DNA from 3 places in the Nocardioides campestrisoli genome. Region 3 is predicted to be linked to each of the others. Evidence: predicted binding sites of a transcription regulator. Region 3 holds the regulator's gene; each other region holds the start of a gene.
The links. Region 3 encodes LexA, which represses DNA repair genes until DNA is damaged. Its sites were predicted from a motif close to TCGAACANNTGTTCGA; they were not measured.

Region 1: H8838_RS14200 (HNH endonuclease signature motif containing protein) is a predicted target of LexA. The motif match lies at 2,175-2,190, and genes of this name have one in related genera.
Region 2: H8838_RS03060 (HNH endonuclease signature motif containing protein) is a predicted target of LexA. The motif match lies at 2,198-2,213, and genes of this name have one in related genera.

The regions. Positions count from the first base shown of each region.
Region 1 covers NZ_CP061768.1:3,026,445-3,032,014, reverse strand. The annotation lists gene H8838_RS14215 (alpha/beta fold hydrolase) at 1-34, opposite strand, end outside; gene H8838_RS14210 (FlgD immunoglobulin-like domain containing protein) at 158-1,453, shown strand; gene H8838_RS14205 (GNAT family N-acetyltransferase) at 1,471-2,037, opposite strand; gene H8838_RS14200 (HNH endonuclease signature motif containing protein) at 2,305-3,630, shown strand; gene H8838_RS14195 (hypothetical protein) at 3,688-5,040, opposite strand; gene H8838_RS14190 (TetR family transcriptional regulator) at 5,225-5,570, opposite strand, start outside.
Region 2 covers NZ_CP061768.1:626,047-631,616, forward strand. The annotation lists gene metX (homoserine O-acetyltransferase MetX) at 1-723, shown strand, start outside; gene H8838_RS03060 (HNH endonuclease signature motif containing protein) at 756-2,045, opposite strand; gene H8838_RS03065 (glycerophosphodiester phosphodiesterase) at 2,354-3,847, shown strand; gene H8838_RS03070 (hypothetical protein) at 3,945-4,352, shown strand; gene H8838_RS03075 (hypothetical protein) at 4,349-5,203, shown strand; gene H8838_RS19915 (fibronectin type III domain-containing protein) at 5,287-5,570, opposite strand, start outside.
Region 3 covers NZ_CP061768.1:3,366,501-3,372,070, reverse strand. The annotation lists gene H8838_RS15830 (ATP-dependent DNA helicase) at 1-1,158, shown strand, start outside; gene H8838_RS15825 (sulfotransferase family 2 domain-containing protein) at 1,152-1,913, opposite strand; gene lexA (transcriptional repressor LexA) at 1,943-2,671, opposite strand; gene H8838_RS15815 (GNAT family N-acetyltransferase) at 2,764-3,555, opposite strand; gene H8838_RS15810 (LysM peptidoglycan-binding domain-containing protein) at 3,852-4,280, shown strand; gene H8838_RS15805 (hypothetical protein) at 4,403-4,777, opposite strand; gene nrdR (transcriptional regulator NrdR) at 5,117-5,570, shown strand, end outside.

The DNA.
Region 1 (5,570 bases), 340 kb from region 3:
CGTGCAGGAGCAGCAACGGCGGGCGCTCGGTCATGGGGGCTCCTGTGGGTGCGCGAGGACGGCGGCCGGACGGCCAGGTCCCAGGGCATCATGCCGGTGGCGACCGCCCTGCGCATCCCGAAACAGAACACCGTCGTCCTGCACTAGTCTCCGGCGGATGAGCACACATGGGGGAGTGCGACTGGCGGTCCCGACGGTCCTGGCGATGTTGGCGACCTTGCTGCTGGGCGGGGCTCCGGCCGCCGCGGCAGGCGACGGCAAGCCGCGCATCCTCGACGCATCGCCGTCCACGTTCTCGCCGAACGGCGACGGGGTGCGGGACCGGCTGACGGTCCGTTACTCACTTCCGCGGAGCGGACCGGTCGAATTCCGCGTGTCGTCGGTGTCGGACTTCCAGCCGTTCACCGTCTCCCTCGGGTGGAAGGCCGCGGGTCGGCACACCTGGACCTGGGACGGCCGCAACCCGCAAGGCCGCGTCGTCCCGCACGCGAACTACACGATCCGGCTGCGGACCGCACAAGGCTCGGCCGAGGGCTGGGCCACCGTGGACCTGAAGTTCCAGCCGAGCACCTCGGTGATCGAGCGCTACGGCCAGCACCGGCGCGCGGTGACGAAGGTCTACCCCCGCTCCCGGGCGGTCAGGGACAGCGTCGGGCTCCAGGTCAGCGTGGCCAGCGGGGAGGTGCAGCGCGGCCACTTCGTCGTGCGCAGCGCAGCCGGCCGGGTCGTCGTACGCCGGGTCGTGGCGTCGCTGCCCCGCGGGAGCCGGGAACCTTGGCAACGGCAGCTGACCTGGGACGCCCGTGACGGGCAGGGCCGCCCGCTGCCGCCCGGTCGCTACCTCGCCTACGTCTCGGGAGCCGATCGGGCGGGCAACACGGGGAACAGCAAGCCGCTGCCCCTGTGGGTCTCGAAGGACCGGCTGGAGTGGCGCAAGGAGACTCAGCAGCTGCTCCCGTCCACGACGCAGATCGAGCTCGACGCCTGGAGCGACGCCAAGGACCCGTGGGACTTCTACCTCTGCGGCTCCGTGACGCAGAGCAGCCGGCTGCTGGGTGGCCTGACCCACCGAGCCGGAGACTGCCCCGCCACCGAGACCTGGCGGACCAGCGACCTGGCCATGTCCGCCCACTTCCTCCCTGTCCCCGGGGCCGTCCGCGGCGTCGCCGCCCTCCGCGTCGCCTTCGCCGGCGAGCCGACGGACCGCCGCGCGGCCGACCGCGGAACCCTCACAGCGGGAGGCGACAGGCGGGGCGCGGTCTCGTCCGTCAAGGGTGCCCGGACCGCCTGGGTCGAGCGCCCGGACTACGGCCAGGGGCAGGAGGGCGGAGGCCGGGACTGGGACCGGGTCCCCGCCGGCGCCTACTGGACGTTCTCCACCGGCGGCGACGACGCCTTCGACGTCGGCGGGTTCACCGTGGACCTGCGGTACCTGGCGGTCGCGGACCAGTAGAGGCTCGAGCGCGCGGTCTATCGGCCGCGAAGCTCGCGCACCATCTCCAGGTGCGGCTCGCCGGCGATCTCGACCCGGGCGCCGGAGTCGACGTACCCGTAGCGGGCGTACGCGTGCTTGGCCCGCAGGTTCTCCTCGTGCACGTGCAGCCGCACCCGGTGGACGCCGATCTCCTGCAGCCAGCCCTCGGTCATCGCGAGGAGCTGCTGGATGACGCCGATCCCGCGGTGCTCGGCTCGGACGAAGACGCCGACGAGCGCGGCGCGGATCTCGGAGCTGGTCTCGCCGACGTAGTCCGGCTCGCCGGGCTGGTTGACCAGGACGGTCACGGTCCCGGCGAGGTCGCCGTCCCCGTCGGCGGCGACGAACGTGGCCACCGAGGTGCCCTCGGCGGACGTCCGGGCGCGGTCGCGCCAGAAGCTGTCGGGCCGCTCGAGTGCGTCCTCGATCCGGTCGAGGAACGCCAGGTGGGCCACCGGGTCGCGCAGTGCCTCGAACCTCAGGTCCCGGAGGTTCTGCCACTCCTCCGCCGTCGCTCGACGTACGGCGTACGACCTCGGTGCCCTGGCTTCCTCGATGCTCACCGGGGCATCGTGCCAGGAGGGACGGTCGATCCGCGCGTCAATAAGCGACGTGGCCGGGTGGGGTGGCGTCCTCGGTGCGGTCGACCTCGCGGGTCTCCAGGAGGTTGGAGGTGACGAGGGCGTCGACGGGCATATATTCGAACACTTGTCCACAGTGTGGGAACGGGTGCTTCTGGGGGTCTGTCTTGTCGGTGGTGGCCGGTTGACTTGGGTGTGTCGGGAGGCCTGTCGGGGGCCTTCGGCGCGTCGGGGACGGGGGTCTCGGGGATGTGGGAGCAGGCGGGTGTAGGTCATCCGATCGCACGTGCGGTCGCGGGGATCGACGAGTTGTTGGGCGTGGCTCGTGGCGCGGACCCGGCGTTCTTGTCCGAGGCCGAGCAGCGAGAGGTGCTGCTTGGGCTCTCACGGCAGGTCGACCAGTTGGAGCGGCTGCGGATGCGGGTTCTCGTCATCGTGGGTGTCCCTGGTGGGGTGGCCCAAGCTGATGGGGCGAAGTCGGCAGCGACCTGGGTGGCGGGCCGGACCCGGTGTGGTTACGGGTCGGCGCGGGCGGCGGAGAAGCTCGCCGAAGCGTTGGACTCGCGATGGCAGCGGGTGGGCGCGGGTTTGGAGGACGGGTCGGTGAACCTGCCCCAGGCGCGGGTGATCGTGAAGGCGCTGGAGGCGTTGGTGATCGACCCGCTGCCCGGGGAGGTGGTCCCCGACGATGTGCTCGCGAGGGCCGAAGCGCACCTGGTGGAGTGTGCGGGCGTGTTCACCCCCGCCCAGCTCGAGGCGTTGGGCGCGAAGATCCTGGCGGTGGTCGCCCCGGCCACGTGTGAGGAGCACGAGCGCAAGGTGCTGGAGCGGGCCGAGCGGCGGGCGAATGCCGCGACGAGGTTGACGTTCCGCCGGCGTGGGGACGGCGCCACCGATGTGGCGGCGAGGATCCCGGACCAGGTGGCTGCGAGGTTGAAGACGTATCTGGAGGCGTGGACCTCGCCGAAGCAGGACGACGGCAAGGACACCGGTGCCGCCACCGGGTTGGGTTCGTTCAACCACCGGGACCCGACGACGGGGTTGCGGTTGCCGCAGGAGCGGTTGCACGGGCAGGCGTTCTGCGCGTTCCTCGAGGCCGCCGACCCCGCGAGGGTGCCGGCTCACGGTGGGTCCGCGACCCGGGTGCTGGTCACGATGAGCCTGGAAGCCCTACGCAGCGGGCTCGGCACGGGGTCGATCCTCAGCAACGGCGAGGACGTCACCACGTTGTCGGCTGGTCAGGTGCGCCGGTTGGCGTGCCAGGCGCAGATCATCCCCGTGGTCCTGGGCGCGAAGTCGCAGGTGCTGGACCAGGGTCGGGCGTCGAGGTTCTTCACCGACGGGCAACGGACCGCGAAGACGTTGACCCAGCGGGTCTGCGGGGCGGAGGGGTGCTCGGTGCCCTCGACGTGGTGCGAGGCCCATCATGGGCGTGATCCCTGGGGCCACGGTGGCCGTACGGATCTGGACGACCTGCTGTTCCTGTGTCCGTGGCACCACCAACGGGCCCACGACCCCGCGTTCACCACCACGCAGCACCCCGACGGGTCCCTGCGCTACCACCGACGGACGTAGACCGCCGCTCTGGTCAGGTCAGGCGAGGTGCCAGGGGGACGTAGACGGCCGCTCTGGTCACTCCAGCTGCCAAGCGGTCAGGTGCGCCGCCGGCCAGTAATCCTCCTGCCACGCCGACACGAGGCGTTGCCGTTCGGTGTCGAGGTGCAGGCGGAGCGGGAGGTAGGTACGGACCGGGCGGCCAGCCCAGGTGGGCGAGCCGTTCCAGCGGTAGGCCGCCAGCCTGCCACCGGCCACCAGGATGCGGCGCTGCGCGTCGTCGAGGACGAGGTCGAGGTGGTCGACGGGCTGCCGGGTGTGGCGCGTGGTCCAGCGCTGGCGGAGGCTGGGCCGGAGGGCGGTGATGGTGGCCCCTCGCGTGGTCCCCAGCGACGCCACGACGTAGTGCCGCCCGTCCTGGGAGACCGCCAGGTCGGAGATCGTGCCGACGCGCGGGGAGTGCCAGGTGCGCTGCGCGTGGCGACGCCCGTTGCCCTCCCACACGGTCAGAGCGCCCCGGCTCACCTTGCCGCCGCCGTAGGTGGACGTACCGAGCAGGACGCGGCCGCGTTTCGGGTCGACCGTGAGGGCGCCGAAGTCCCTGAACTCGCGCGGACCCTCCGTCAGGGTGCGCCGCCACCGGGTGCGCCCGTGCTGGTCGAGGGCTTGGACCTCGACCGTGCTGCTCCGTCCGGGTACGACGCGACTGAGCGCCGCGTACCAACGGCCGCGCCGGGAGTCGACGGCCAGGCCCAGCTCGTCCTGATCCGCGCTGCCGGACCGGTCGAGGGACCGCAGCGCCACGACCTCGCCGTCCCGCGCCACGCACCCGATCGTCCAGCGCAGCCCGCGCCGGCTGCCGCTTCCGGAGGTCCGCGGCCGCGCGGTCACGGTGGCGGTGCAGGTGGTCCCGCTCGCCGGGTCCGTCACCTGCTCCTGCGCGTACCCGAAGCTGCCCAGATCACGGCTCCAGCGGGGCTCGCCGTCGACCCCGAGGGCATGCAGGCGCAGCCGGGGCCTCCCGGCGAGGGACACCTGCTCGAACAGCAGCAGCTGGCGGGCGTCGGCGTCCAGGGTGAGCCGGGAATACGCCGAGGCGTCCTGGGGTCGCTCCCACTCGGTGGCACCGGTCTCCCCGTCGACCCGGCGCAGGAGGAGCCGGTCGGAGACCTCGCTGTGCCGGGCCAGGGCGAAGACGTCGCCGGTGACGGGGTCGAGGACCGAGTCGATGAGGTAGACGCGCGCTTCGTCGGGGTCGCCCTGCGCCTCCCAGGAGGACTGCCAGATCGGCTCCGGCAGGGGTCCCGAGGCGTCTGCGGGGCCGGCGGCCAGCGCGGCGGCCAGCGCGGTGATCAGCACGGTGGTCAGGGCGGTGACCCTTGCCGAGGATGCGGCGAGAGTGGCGCGGATCGTCGGTCGAGCGTGTCTCATGCGTCCCCCTGATGTCGCTCCGCGCCGCCCGTCGGTGGATCGGGCGCTGTCACAGGTGAGATGCGGCCGCCCCGGCCGTTGTTGCCCGTGCCTGCGAGAAGACTCAGGCATCAAGACCCAGGCATCAAGAGTCAGGCATCAAGACCCAGGCATCGCAGCGCGAGGGCCACGTGCTCCCGGCGGATCAGCCCTCAGCACTGCCGCCGACGGCCTCGCGCAGCGCGGGCAGCACCTCGTCCAGCGGGCGAGAGGTGCGCAGCACCACGACGGCGGTCTCGTGCCCGCCCGTCCCTCCAGCGGCCGAGCCGTAGAGCCGCAGCACCTCCGCCATCGCCTCGTGGAACTCCGACTGCGCGGCGGCGGTGCCGATCTGTCCGCGCAGCCAGCGCCGCAGCACGTGGTTGTGCGCGGTCACCACGGCGTTGGCCATCAGCTCCGCGCGCAGCTCGGTCTCGGCGGTCCCGCCGAGCCACTCGTGCACGAAGGTGCGGAAGGCCTGCTGGTACTGCCGCTGGCTGGCGACCTCGCGA
Region 2 (5,570 bases), 1.5 Mb from region 3:
CTGGTCGCGGTGCACCGACGGCTGATGCGCCACCTGGGCATCGAGCGGCTCTACGCCGGGGTGGGCGGTTCGCTGGGCGGGATGCAGATCCTCCAGTGGGCGATCGACGCGCCGCAGGAGGTGGAGCGGGCGGTGGTGGTGGCGGCCTCGTCCCGGCTGACGCCGGAGAACATCGCGTTCTCCGCGGTGGCGCGGGAGGCGATCATGAACGACCCGGACTTCCACGACGGCCGTTACGCCGAGAAGGGCGTCACCCCGCGGCACGGGCAGAAGGTGGCACGGATGATGGCCCACATCACCTACGTGTCGCCCCAGTCGCTGCAGACGAAGTTCGGGCACCGTCGCGACCGTCAGGGTGACGACTGGACCCTGGAGCCCGACTACGCCGTCGAGCACTACCTCCAGCACCAGGGGGAGACGTTCCTGGACCGCTTCGACGCGCTCAGTTATCTCTACCTCACCCGCCTGCTGGACTACTTCGACCCGTTCGGCGACCCGTGGACGGCGGAGCGGCTGGCCGAGGCGGTCACCCGGTTCCAGGTGACCTCGTTCGACTCCGACTGGCGCTTCGACACCGGTCAGTCGGTGCGGATGGTCGAGCGGCTGAGCGCCTGCGGGGTCGACGTCGACTTCGCCGAGCTGACCTCCCCGCACGGGCACGACTCGTTCCTGCTGGAGCCGCCGGGCTACCACGAGCGCGTCGCCTCTTTCCTGAAGGGCTGACCAGGACGGCAGAAGGGGTTCGGGGCGCACGCCTACCTCCTCCTGCTGAACCGGACGTCGCCGTCGGGCATGCGGGAGTGCAGGTAGCGGTCGTCGTGGATGCGCTGGTGGTGATGGCTGCACAGCAGGATGCCGTTCGCCAGGTCCGTCGGGCCGTCCAGGGACCAGGGCACGAGGTGATGTGCCTCGCACCAGGCCGCGGGGATCGAGCACCCGTCGGCGCGACAGCGCTTGTCGCGGATCGCGAGCGCCCGTCGCTGAGTCGGGGAGAAGAGGCGCGCGCTGAGTCCGAGGTCGAGGGGGTGGGACCCGGTCCCGAGGACCGCCGGGATGAGCTTGGCGGTGCACGCGAGCCGGCGCGCCTCGCCGGCGGTGATCCGGTCGCCGGACTCGAGCGCGGCGGTGCCGAGGCCCGACATCAGGTCCTCGAGGTCGATCGAGATCACCACGGTGGTGGCGTCGCCGCCGTGCAGCGGCAGGCGACGTGGGTCGAGCACCTCAAGCAGCGAGCAGAACGCCTTCCCGAGGCGTACCTGGTAGGGCACGGGCTCGCCGAGAGCGCTCGCTGAGGCGTCGTCCTGCCGGCCCCGAGCGGCCTGGTTGGCGGGCTGCCGCGGGTTGGTGAAGGCCTCGAGGTAGGTGGTGAGTCGCTGCGCCGTGGCCACCGGCACGCGCGCCTTGATCAGTGCGGTGCCGTCCCCGAGGTCGCGCACGCTCAGGGTGGTCCCGCGGCGGGCGCGACGCTCCTCGGCGAGCAGCCTGCGGCGCTCGGCGTCCTCCGCCACCTCGGGGGCGACGACCTCGAGCACCTTCGCGCCGAGGCGGGCCAGCTCGGCCGGGCCCCACGTCGCGGCCAGGGTGATCAGGTGCGCCTCGGCGTCGGCCCGGACCTGCGCGGTCACCCCGTGGCGCGGGTCGGTGGGCAGGTCGTCGAGAGTCCGCGCGATCGCGTGGGCCTGGTCGAGGTTGACCGCCCCGGTGGTGAGGGCGTGCCCCAAGGCGTGCCAGCGCTGGTCCAGGGCGGTCGCCAATCGCTGGTGCCGACGGGCGCCCGCTCGGTCGCTGTGGGTGCGGTGCGCGAGCCACGCGGCGACGTCGCGGTGCCCCTCGTCGGCCGCGACGTCGGCGGAGGCGGCGACCACCCGCAGCCGCAGCGCGGCGACTCGCGACTCGAGCCCGTGCAGGGCGAGCAGCGCCCGGCGCTTCTGCGCCGTGGTCATGAAGACGGGGTCTACGACGGCCACCTCGGACAGGGCGGCGTCGATCTGCGCGGCACAGTCCAGCACGGGGTGCGCGGGCAGGGTCGGCTCCGACGGATCCATCGCCACCCTCCCTGCACGTCCGACACCACGACAAAGGCCCCGTCGGCAGCAACGGCAACCAGGGGCCGCGCATCATCCGAGGGTCAGGATCTGTCGAGGGTCTCCGGGGAGGGGCCTCGTCCGGCGCCGGCATCCCGACGCTCTGCAATCAATCGTACATACGTTCGAACGACACCACAAGAGCGGGAGGAGGAACAAAAGAGGGAACGAGTCGGCGCATTCGCCTGCCGCTCCGGCCTCCCGGCTGCCAGACTGCCGGGGTCCCACATCGTCCCCTGGAGGTCCCGTTGTCCCGTCGTACGCCACTCGTGGGTGCCGTCTCCGTCCTGCTCCTGGCCCCGGTCGCGTACGGCGTCCCCGCCGCCGCCCAGCCCGACGCGCCCTCGGCCGCCCAGCCGACTGCGGCCCCGGCCGGTGCCGCTGCCCGGGGTGCGGGCTCCGCGCTGCTGCGCGCCTCTGAGCGCAACGTGATCCCCGGCGAGCAGGTCTCGCTGAGCGCGAAGGTGAAGAAGAAGTCGGTCAAGCGGCTGAGCCCCAAGGAGCGCCGCAAGGCCAAGGTCGTCCTGCAGCGCCGGGCCGGCAAGGCGTGGCGCAAGGTGGGCACCGCCAAGCTCAAGCGGGCGCTGAAGAAGAAGGTCTCGTTCTCCTACACCGCGCCCACCGACGCGTCGGACACGATCCGGATGCGCACCGTGGTCAAGGCCGGCAAGCGCCAGGTCAAGGTGGCCAAGCTCAAGGTGCCGGTGGTCGCCCAGCAGCTCACCGCCGCGACCGGCGCGCTGGTCACCAGTGCACCGCTGGAGTTCGCGACCTCGCTCACCCCGGCCCGCACGAGCCGTGAGCTGAGCGTGCAGGTCTACAAGGACGGCGCCTGGGCGCCGCTCGTCTCGGGTGCCGCCGACTCCGCCGGGAACGCCGCGCTGGGCGGCCAGGCCGAGGGCTACCCGGCCTGGTACCGGGTGAGCGCCGCCGAGTTCAACGGCGCTCCCGCGATGGCCACCGAGCCGGTGCGGACCACGCTCGACAAGGTGCCGGGCCTGATCGCGCACCGCGCCGGCGCCGGTACCGCGCCGGAGCAGACGCTCGCCGCGGTCCGCCAGGCGCTCGCCGCCGGCGTCCCGTCGATGGAGGTCGACGTCCAGCTGACCAAGGACCGTCAGCCGGTGATCCTGCACGACGCGACCCTGGCGCGGACCACCAACGTCGAGGAGGTCTTCCCGGACCGGGCGCCGTGGAACCTCGCCGACTTCACCCTGGCCGAGGTGCGGACGCTGGACGCCGGGTCGTGGTTCGGTCCCGGGTTCACCGGGCAGCGGGTCCCCACCCTCGACGAGCTGCTCACCGCGATCGGCGGGCGCGCCCACCTGGTGCTCGAGGTGAAGGCGCCCGAGCTGCCCGGCAACGACCAGGTCGACGAGGTGCTGGCCGAGCAGCTCGCCACCAGCCAGCTGGGTCAGGTCGCGGCCGCCGGCAAGCTGACGGTGTCGTCCTTCAACGCCGGCTGGCTGGAGAGCTTCGCCGTCGCCCACCCGGACGTGCCGGTCGGGGTCCTGAGCTTCGGCGCGCCCTCGGCCGCCCAGCTCGACGTGTGGCGGGGATGGGCCGAGCAGATCCATCCGAACTTCGCGCTCTCCCAGCGCGCGCAGCTCGCCGACGCGCGCAACCGCGGGCTGACCAGCAGCGTGTGGACGGTCAACACGGTCGCGCAGTTCCGCGCCGCCGTGGCGCTCGGCCCGGACCGGATCATCACCGACTTCCCGGCCCGGCTGGCGGAGGTGCTCGACCCGCCCCGTCCCTCCTGAGGCCCGGAGCTCGCGCACAGGCTCGCGGACTCGTGAAGGTCCGCGAGCCTGTGGATGACGCGCCGCTGCGGAGGGCATGAGCCGCTAGACATCTCCCATGGGGACTCGGGGGAGTGCAGACGGGCCGGCCGGCGTCGTGGTGAGTCAGGACGCGGTCGTCGGTGAGCTGCGCGACTGGCAGCGTGTGGTCGAGCTGATGGCCGACACCGAACGCGACTTCGAGCGGGTGAGGGCGGCGGTCCTGCCGACCGCCGTCCAGCCCAAGGGCAGCGCCTTCGCCGTGGCGTGGGCGCGCTACGCCAGCGAGTCGGCGGCCCGGGCGGGTGAGGTCGTCGGGGCCCACGAGGAGACGCTGCGCGACTTCGACGTCACCGACGGCCGCGCCGCCGAGCAGCTCGGCGGCTTCATGGTCGCGTGCGCCGTCGACCCGCAGCCGGTCCCCGGCCCCGAGGCCAGGTCCTCGACCGGATCGGGCCTGGCCTCCCGACTGGGGCCGCTGCCGTGAGCGAGACCGTGACGATCACCCTGCCGGCCTCCGAGCCCGCGGTCCTGTTCAAGCCCGAGGGCGACCCGGTGGGCATCGACGCGCTGGCCGCGGTGGTGCTGGAGGCCGCGGGGCGCTTCGACGAGTACTCCGACGAGTCCCAGCAGTTCCACCGGATGCGCGGCTGGACCGGGCAGAGCAACGAGCAGTACGTCGAGCGGGCACGGCGTACGGCGGTGATGGCCGGCCGGATGCGCAACACGCTCAAGCGCACCGGCCGGGTGCTGGTCGCGGGCGCCGACCGGCTGCGCCACCACCAGCGTCGCTACGAGGAGCACGTGGAGCGCAAGCAGGGTCTCGACCGAGACCTCGAGGCGCTGCGGACGGAGCTCGACGCCGCGACGGACCTGACGCCGGCGCAGGTCGACGCGCTCCGGCAGCGGGCCGCCGAGCTGACCCGGGCCTACGCGATCCTGGTCGACGACGACCGGGCGCTGGCCGAGCGGGTCCACAGCAACGAGGAGCTGCTGGCCGACACGCTCGACTCGGCCACCTCGCGCGACGACGTGACCGCGACCGACGGTGGCCGTCCCGAGATCGCCCAGCGGGCGATGCAGCACCCGGGCTCCCCGCTGGGTGGGGGGAGCTCGCCGGCCGAGGTGCGGCAGTGGTGGCGGGGCCTGTCCGCCGACGAGCGGCGTGCGGTCGTGGCGTCGTACTCGACGGTGGTCGCCGAGGCCGAGGGCGTCCCGCCGGAGGTGCGGGAGCGGGCGGAGAGGATCAGGGACGAGGAGGTCGCCACCCGGCTGGGGGCCAAGCGCGCCGACGGCACGATCACCCGGCGGGAGACCGACCGGCTCGCCCGGGCGTAGGCGCCCGGTTCCCGGACGCACACCGCCCCCGGGTGCCGAGGGCAGCCGGGGGCGGTGTGGTCAGGACCTGGACGGTCCGGTGGTCAGGCGCAGGTGGTGCCGCCCGAGGTGCACCGCTGGACCACGGTGAACGCAGCCTTGCCTGCGCGACGCGCGGTCGCGCCGGTCACGGTCACGGTGCGCGGGCCCCAGGTCTGGCCGACCTGGAAGGTCGTCTGGAAGCGACCCTTGCCGTTCGCGAAGCCGCGGGCCACGACCTTCCCGCGGTAGCGGACGGTGGCGCGCTCACCCGGCAGCAGCCGGCTGCTGACGGTGACCTCGTCGGAGGCGCGCACGCGCTCCGCCGAGACCCGGACCGGCAGCCGCT
Region 3 (5,570 bases):
GACCTGGCCGACGCTGCCGAGGCGCTCGCCGACGCGCTGGCGATGACCCCCGGCGGGCGGATCGACTCCGCGAGCGAGCAGCTCAGCGACGCCCTCGTGCTGGTCCGGGACGCCGCACGCGCGGTGGTCTCGGCGTTCGGCAAGGAGGACAAGGCCGCCAAGGACGCGGACGCCGCCCGAACCCAGGCCAAGGGGCTGGCCCAGGAGGTCTTCGTCACCGCCGAGCGGATGGCCGCGGGCAGCGACGCCGACGTGCTGTGGCTCAACGAGGCCCGGGAGCGGATGCCCGCCCGGTTGGCGGTGGCGCCGCTGCAGGTGTGGGCGCAGATGCGCGATCGGCTGCTCACCGACAAGACGGTGGTCTTCACCTCCGCCACCCTGATGCTCGGCGGCGACTTCAGCTCGGTGGCCGGCAGCGTGGGGCTCAAGCCCTCGGAGCGGATCGACACCGGGGCGCCCCAGGCCGCCGACGACAAGGCCCTGCCGTGGCGCGGTCTCGACGTCGGCTCGCCGTTCGACTACGGCCGCCAGGGCATCCTCTACCTGGCGCGACAGCTTCCCCCGCCGGGACGGGACGGGCTCGGCCCCGCGCACCTGGACGAGATCGTCGACCTGGTCGACGCGGCGGGGGGTCGCGCGCTGGGTCTCTTCTCCTCCCGGCGGGCGGCGGAGGCCGCGGCCGAGGTGGTGCGCGAGCGGCTGCCGCACCTGACCACGCTGGTCCAGGGGGAGGCTCAGCTCCCCGAGCTCTCCCGGCAGTTCGTCGAGGACCCGCACACCTGCCTGTTCGGGACGCTGAGCCTGTGGCAGGGCCTCGACGTGCCGGGCGACACCTGTCAGCTGGTGCTGATCGACCGGATCCCGTTCCCGCGGCCCGACGACCCGCTGATGTCGGCCCGGCAGCGCGCGGCGGACCGGGCCGGTGGCAACGGGTTCATGCAGGTGGCCGCCACGCACGCGGCGCTGCTGCTGGCCCAGGGTGCCGGGCGACTGATCCGCACCACGTCGGACCGTGGGGTGGTCGCCATCCTGGACTCCCGGCTCGCGACGGCTCGCTACGGCGGTTTCCTCAAGGCGAGCCTGCCGCCGATGTGGACGACGACGGACCCGCAGGTGGTGCGCAAGGCGCTGAGCCGGCTCGCGGCCTCGGCTCAGTAGCCGAGGATCTGGTAGTCGCGCCGGTACATCCGGCGCACCCACTTCTCCAGCTCGGCCGAGGCCTCCCGGCGCTGTCCGGGGGCGGCGGTCTGGTTCTGCGGGTTCGCCGGCACCGCGGGGGCGCCCACCTGCTCGCAGACCTCGGCGAAGTCCCGGTCGAAGGACTCCAGCCGCCCGACGAAGTCCACCTGGCTGAGGTCGACGAGCCTGGTCTGCAGGGCCAGGTGCTGGTCGGTGCCGGGCACCGCGGCCAGGTCCTGGGTGCTCACCCACCGCGCGAACTCCACGACGTCCTGCATCCGCTTGTACGTCGCGGCGTCGAACCGGAAGTAGTTGTGGTTGACGACCTTGTCGTGCCACGCGGAGACGAACCGGTCCAGCGGGTCCCGGACGAAGGCGAACTTGAAGTAGTCCGAGAACGTCGACGTCGGGTAGTGGATCCGCATGGCGTGGTCGACGTCCATCGTCACCGAGTGCGCGGCGAAGTGGTGCCGGACCGTGCGGGTGGCCACCTTGGCCACCCGGTACCAGACGAACCGGTGGCTGTGGCTGATGGTCAGGTTGTAGCCGAGCGGGGAGAGCCAGCCCGTCTCGGCGCTCCGCTCACCGAGGTCGCGGACCAGGGTGGAGGCGTCGGCGGTCAGCTTGAACCGGTCGTCGGGCCGGGTCCGGAAGAGCTCGGGTGCCGGGGGCGCCGGTGGCTCTCCGCGGGACCCGCGCCCGCGGTCGTGCTGGTCTCGTCGGCTTCGGCGCATCGCCGGTGAGGCTACACGAGCGACGACCCTCACATCCGGCGCAGGACCGCCGTGACCTTGCCCAGGATCGTGGCGTGCGTGCCGTCGATCGGCTCGTAGGCGTCGTTGTGGGGGAGCAGCCAGACCTGGCCGTCCTTGCGCTGGAAGGTCTTGACCGTGGCCTCGCCGTCGATCATCGCCGCGACGATCTCTCCGTTGGCGGCCTCCGGCTGCTGGCGGATCACCACGTAGTCGCCGTGGCAGATGGCCGCATCGATCATCGAGTCGCCCGAGACCTCGAGCAGGAACAGGGTGCCGTCGCCGACCAGCTGCTTGGGCAGCGGGAAGACGTCCTCGACCCGCTCCTCGGCGAGGATCGGCCCGCCCGCGGCGATCCGGCCCACGACGGGGACGTACTGCGCGGCGGGCATCGAGTCGCCGATCCCCGTGGGGTCCACGCTCGCCTCGTCGGCGTTGCCCATCGCCCGCCGGGCGGCCATCATCTCGGGCAGGAAGACCTCGAGGGCGCGGGGCCGGTTGGGGTCGCGCTTGAGGTAGCCCTTCTCCTCCAGCACCTTGAGCTGGTGCGCGACGCTGCTCGAGCTGGTCAGCCCGACCGCCTGGCCGATCTCGCGCATGCTCGGCGGGTAGCCGCGCTGCTCGAAGGAGTCCTTGATGGTGGAGAGGATGCGCTGCTGGCGCGGGGTCAGCCCGGTGGCGTCCGGAGGACCGTCCGGCATCGGCACGACCTTGCCGCTGGTCTCGCGCGTCTTCGCCATCCTGGTGCCTCCTGGGGGTGGTGCGGGCTCGTGCCCTCACCGTAGTGCTCCAGCAGGCCTACTTCAAACAGGTGTTCGAAGACCGCGTGTCGTCAGTCCTCCGGCGTCCAGCCCCAGGTGACCAGCTCGAAGCCGGTGCGGAAGCCCAGTGCCACCAGCGCCTGGTACGTCGAGTCGGTGCCGATCACGGTGGCCGTGCCGGCACCGGTCTCCCGGGCCCGGTTCATCATCGTGCCGGTGAGCGCGTGCTCGATCCCGCGCCCGCGGGCCTGGGCCAGCGTCGTCACGTTCCCGAACATGACGCTGCCGTCGCGACGGTGGGAGCTGCCGGCCCCCTGCGGCTCGCCGGTGAACATGCTGCGAGCCACGAAGAACTGGTGGTCGGCCGGGTCGAGCGTGTCCAGGAAGCCGAGGTGGCTCGCGCTGGCCGAGGCCGAGAGGCCGAGACCGGCGAAGATCGTCGCGGCGGCGGGCTCGGTGTGGTCGGGCCAGGCCACGTCGATGTAGACGTGCTCGGGAGTCAGCGGGTCGATCGGGTGCTCGAGGTTGACGTGCATCGCCGGCGCCTGGTGCGGCGTCAGCCCGGCCTGGGCCAGCGTCGCCTCCAAGGCCGGGGTGGTGGTCTCCGGGGTGGTCACCCACTGGAACGGCAGGCCACGCTGCCGGAACGGCTCCAGCAGCTCGGGGACCCGCGTGGGCACGTCGGCGGAGGCGATCCGCGCCGTGGCGATCACGTTGCACGCGGCCAGCGGCAGGTGGGACCAGTAGACCGTGGCGTCCGGCTCGTCGCTGGTCGTAAAGACCGGGGACTTCGACACCGCGGCATGGAAGGCCGCGAGGTCGGCCTCGATGGTCTCCATGGGGGTGGTCAGGAGATCGCGCATGTGCAGGACGCTATGCGCGGGACCAACGGCCCGCATGCCTCAAACTGGTGACATCCCCTGTGTCATGGCCGGGGGCCCCGCGTAGCCGGTGTCGGTGCGACACGCCCTTCGAACAGTTGTTCGCCCAGATGCTTGATTCGTTCGAACAGGTGCTCTAACGTCGCACATGTGTTCGATCGAACGTCTGATCGAGACCATCCCGCCAGTCGCTCCCAGCAGGACTGTCGGAGGTCGCGACTAGACATCAGGTCGACAGCGATCCACCGGCTGACCGCCACTTCCCCAGGAGGTCCCAGATGAGCACCATGACCCTCGAGCACCCCGTCCGCCTCGCGACGGTGCACGAGCTGCGCCCGGCCGCCTGCGGTCCGGCGCCCGCCGTGCCCGTCCAGCGCGGCGCGGTGCGGCCTGAGGCTCGTCGCCAACAGGGCTCCGTGCGGCTCACCCGCCGCGGTCGTCTGGTCGTCTTCCTCACCTCGCTGGTCGCCGTGCTGGTCGCCGGCGTCGTCTTCGGCGCCGTCTCGGTGGCGACCGACAAGGAGGGCGTCGCGCCCGCGACGCAGGTCGTCATGGTCGACGAGGGCGACACCCTGTGGGGGATCGCGGCCGAGATCGCCGACGACGGCGACGTGCGCGCGGTGATGAACGAGATCGAGCAGCTCAACGCGCTCGACTCGAGCGTGGTGATGCTGGGCCAGGAGCTCCGCGTCCCGCTCGAGGGCTGACGCCCGGATCGCTCATCTCACAGACCCACAACTGAATAGCTTCCGCCGGTCGACTCGACCCCGGCCGGCGGAGCGGGGAAGAGGAGAGGCGGGGCCTGCGGGCCCCGCCTCTTCGTCTCTGGTCAGCGGGCGGCGCGTCGTCCGCCGGGCTTCCGGGGCGGCGGCTGGGGGCCGGGTGTGGGCTCCTCGGTGTCCTCGTCCCCGCCCTGCGCGGGGTTGCGCGCCAGCCCCAGCGCTGCGCTGAGCCGGGAGGCGAGCAGGAGCCCGACGAAGAGGCACGCCATCGCGCCGAGCGAGGCCAGTGCCAGCAGCGCCCATCCGGTCGAGCTCCCGCTCCGGGCGGAGGTGCCGAAGTCGATGGCCGTGTAGACGAGGTATCCCCAGGCGACTACGCAGGCGGTGATCCCCGCTGCCAGCGCGGCGATGCTGGTGTTGACCGAGGGGCCGGAACGCCTGGGCGCCGCTCGCCTCGCTCCAGCACGCTTCCCGGTCGCCACCTCCTCATTGTGACAGGTGCGTCGCGACGGTGGTCCAGAGCGCTTCGGTCGCCCGCCACGCCCCTGACCTGCGGCTTTGCCGGGGGAGCGGAGGTGGTGAAAAACAGCCTCGGCGTGTTGGGCCGTTCGGCTTGCACCCGTGGTGTCGGCGACGTACGGTTACCACTACATCTAGTACTTACACCGTTGTGGTTCTCCACATCTAGTCCACAGAGACTTCCCCGGACCCCACAGCGAGAACCGTTTCATCCACAGGAATCAGACACTCGTCCACAGGCGTTGAACCCTTAGCAGGGTGTTCTTCAGCGTGCCCGGACTTCACCCAGGGAGGGAGACCCCATGCACTGTCCGCACTGCCGGCACACCGACACGCGGGTCCTCGACTCCCGGGTCTCCGACGACGGCGGCCAGATCCGCCGCCGGCGTACCTGCCAGAGCTGTGGCAAGCGGTTCAGCACCGTCGAGCAGATGCAGCTGCTGGTCCTCAAGCGCTCCGGCGCCACCGAGCCCTTCACCCGCGACAAGGCGATCCACGGCGTGCGCAAGGCGTGCAAGGGTCGTCCGGTCACCGAGGACCAGCTCGCCTGCCTCGGCCAGGCCGTCGAGGACGCCCTGCGCAGCGAGGGGGTCGCCGAGGTGCCGGCCCACGAGGTGGGCCTGGCGATCCTGGCCCCGCTGCGCGAGCTCGACGAGGTCGCCTACCTGCGGTTCGCCTCCGTCTACCGCGCCTTCGAGAGCGCGGAGGACTTCGAGGCGGAGATCGCCATGCTGCGCGCAGAGCGCCCGCTGCCCG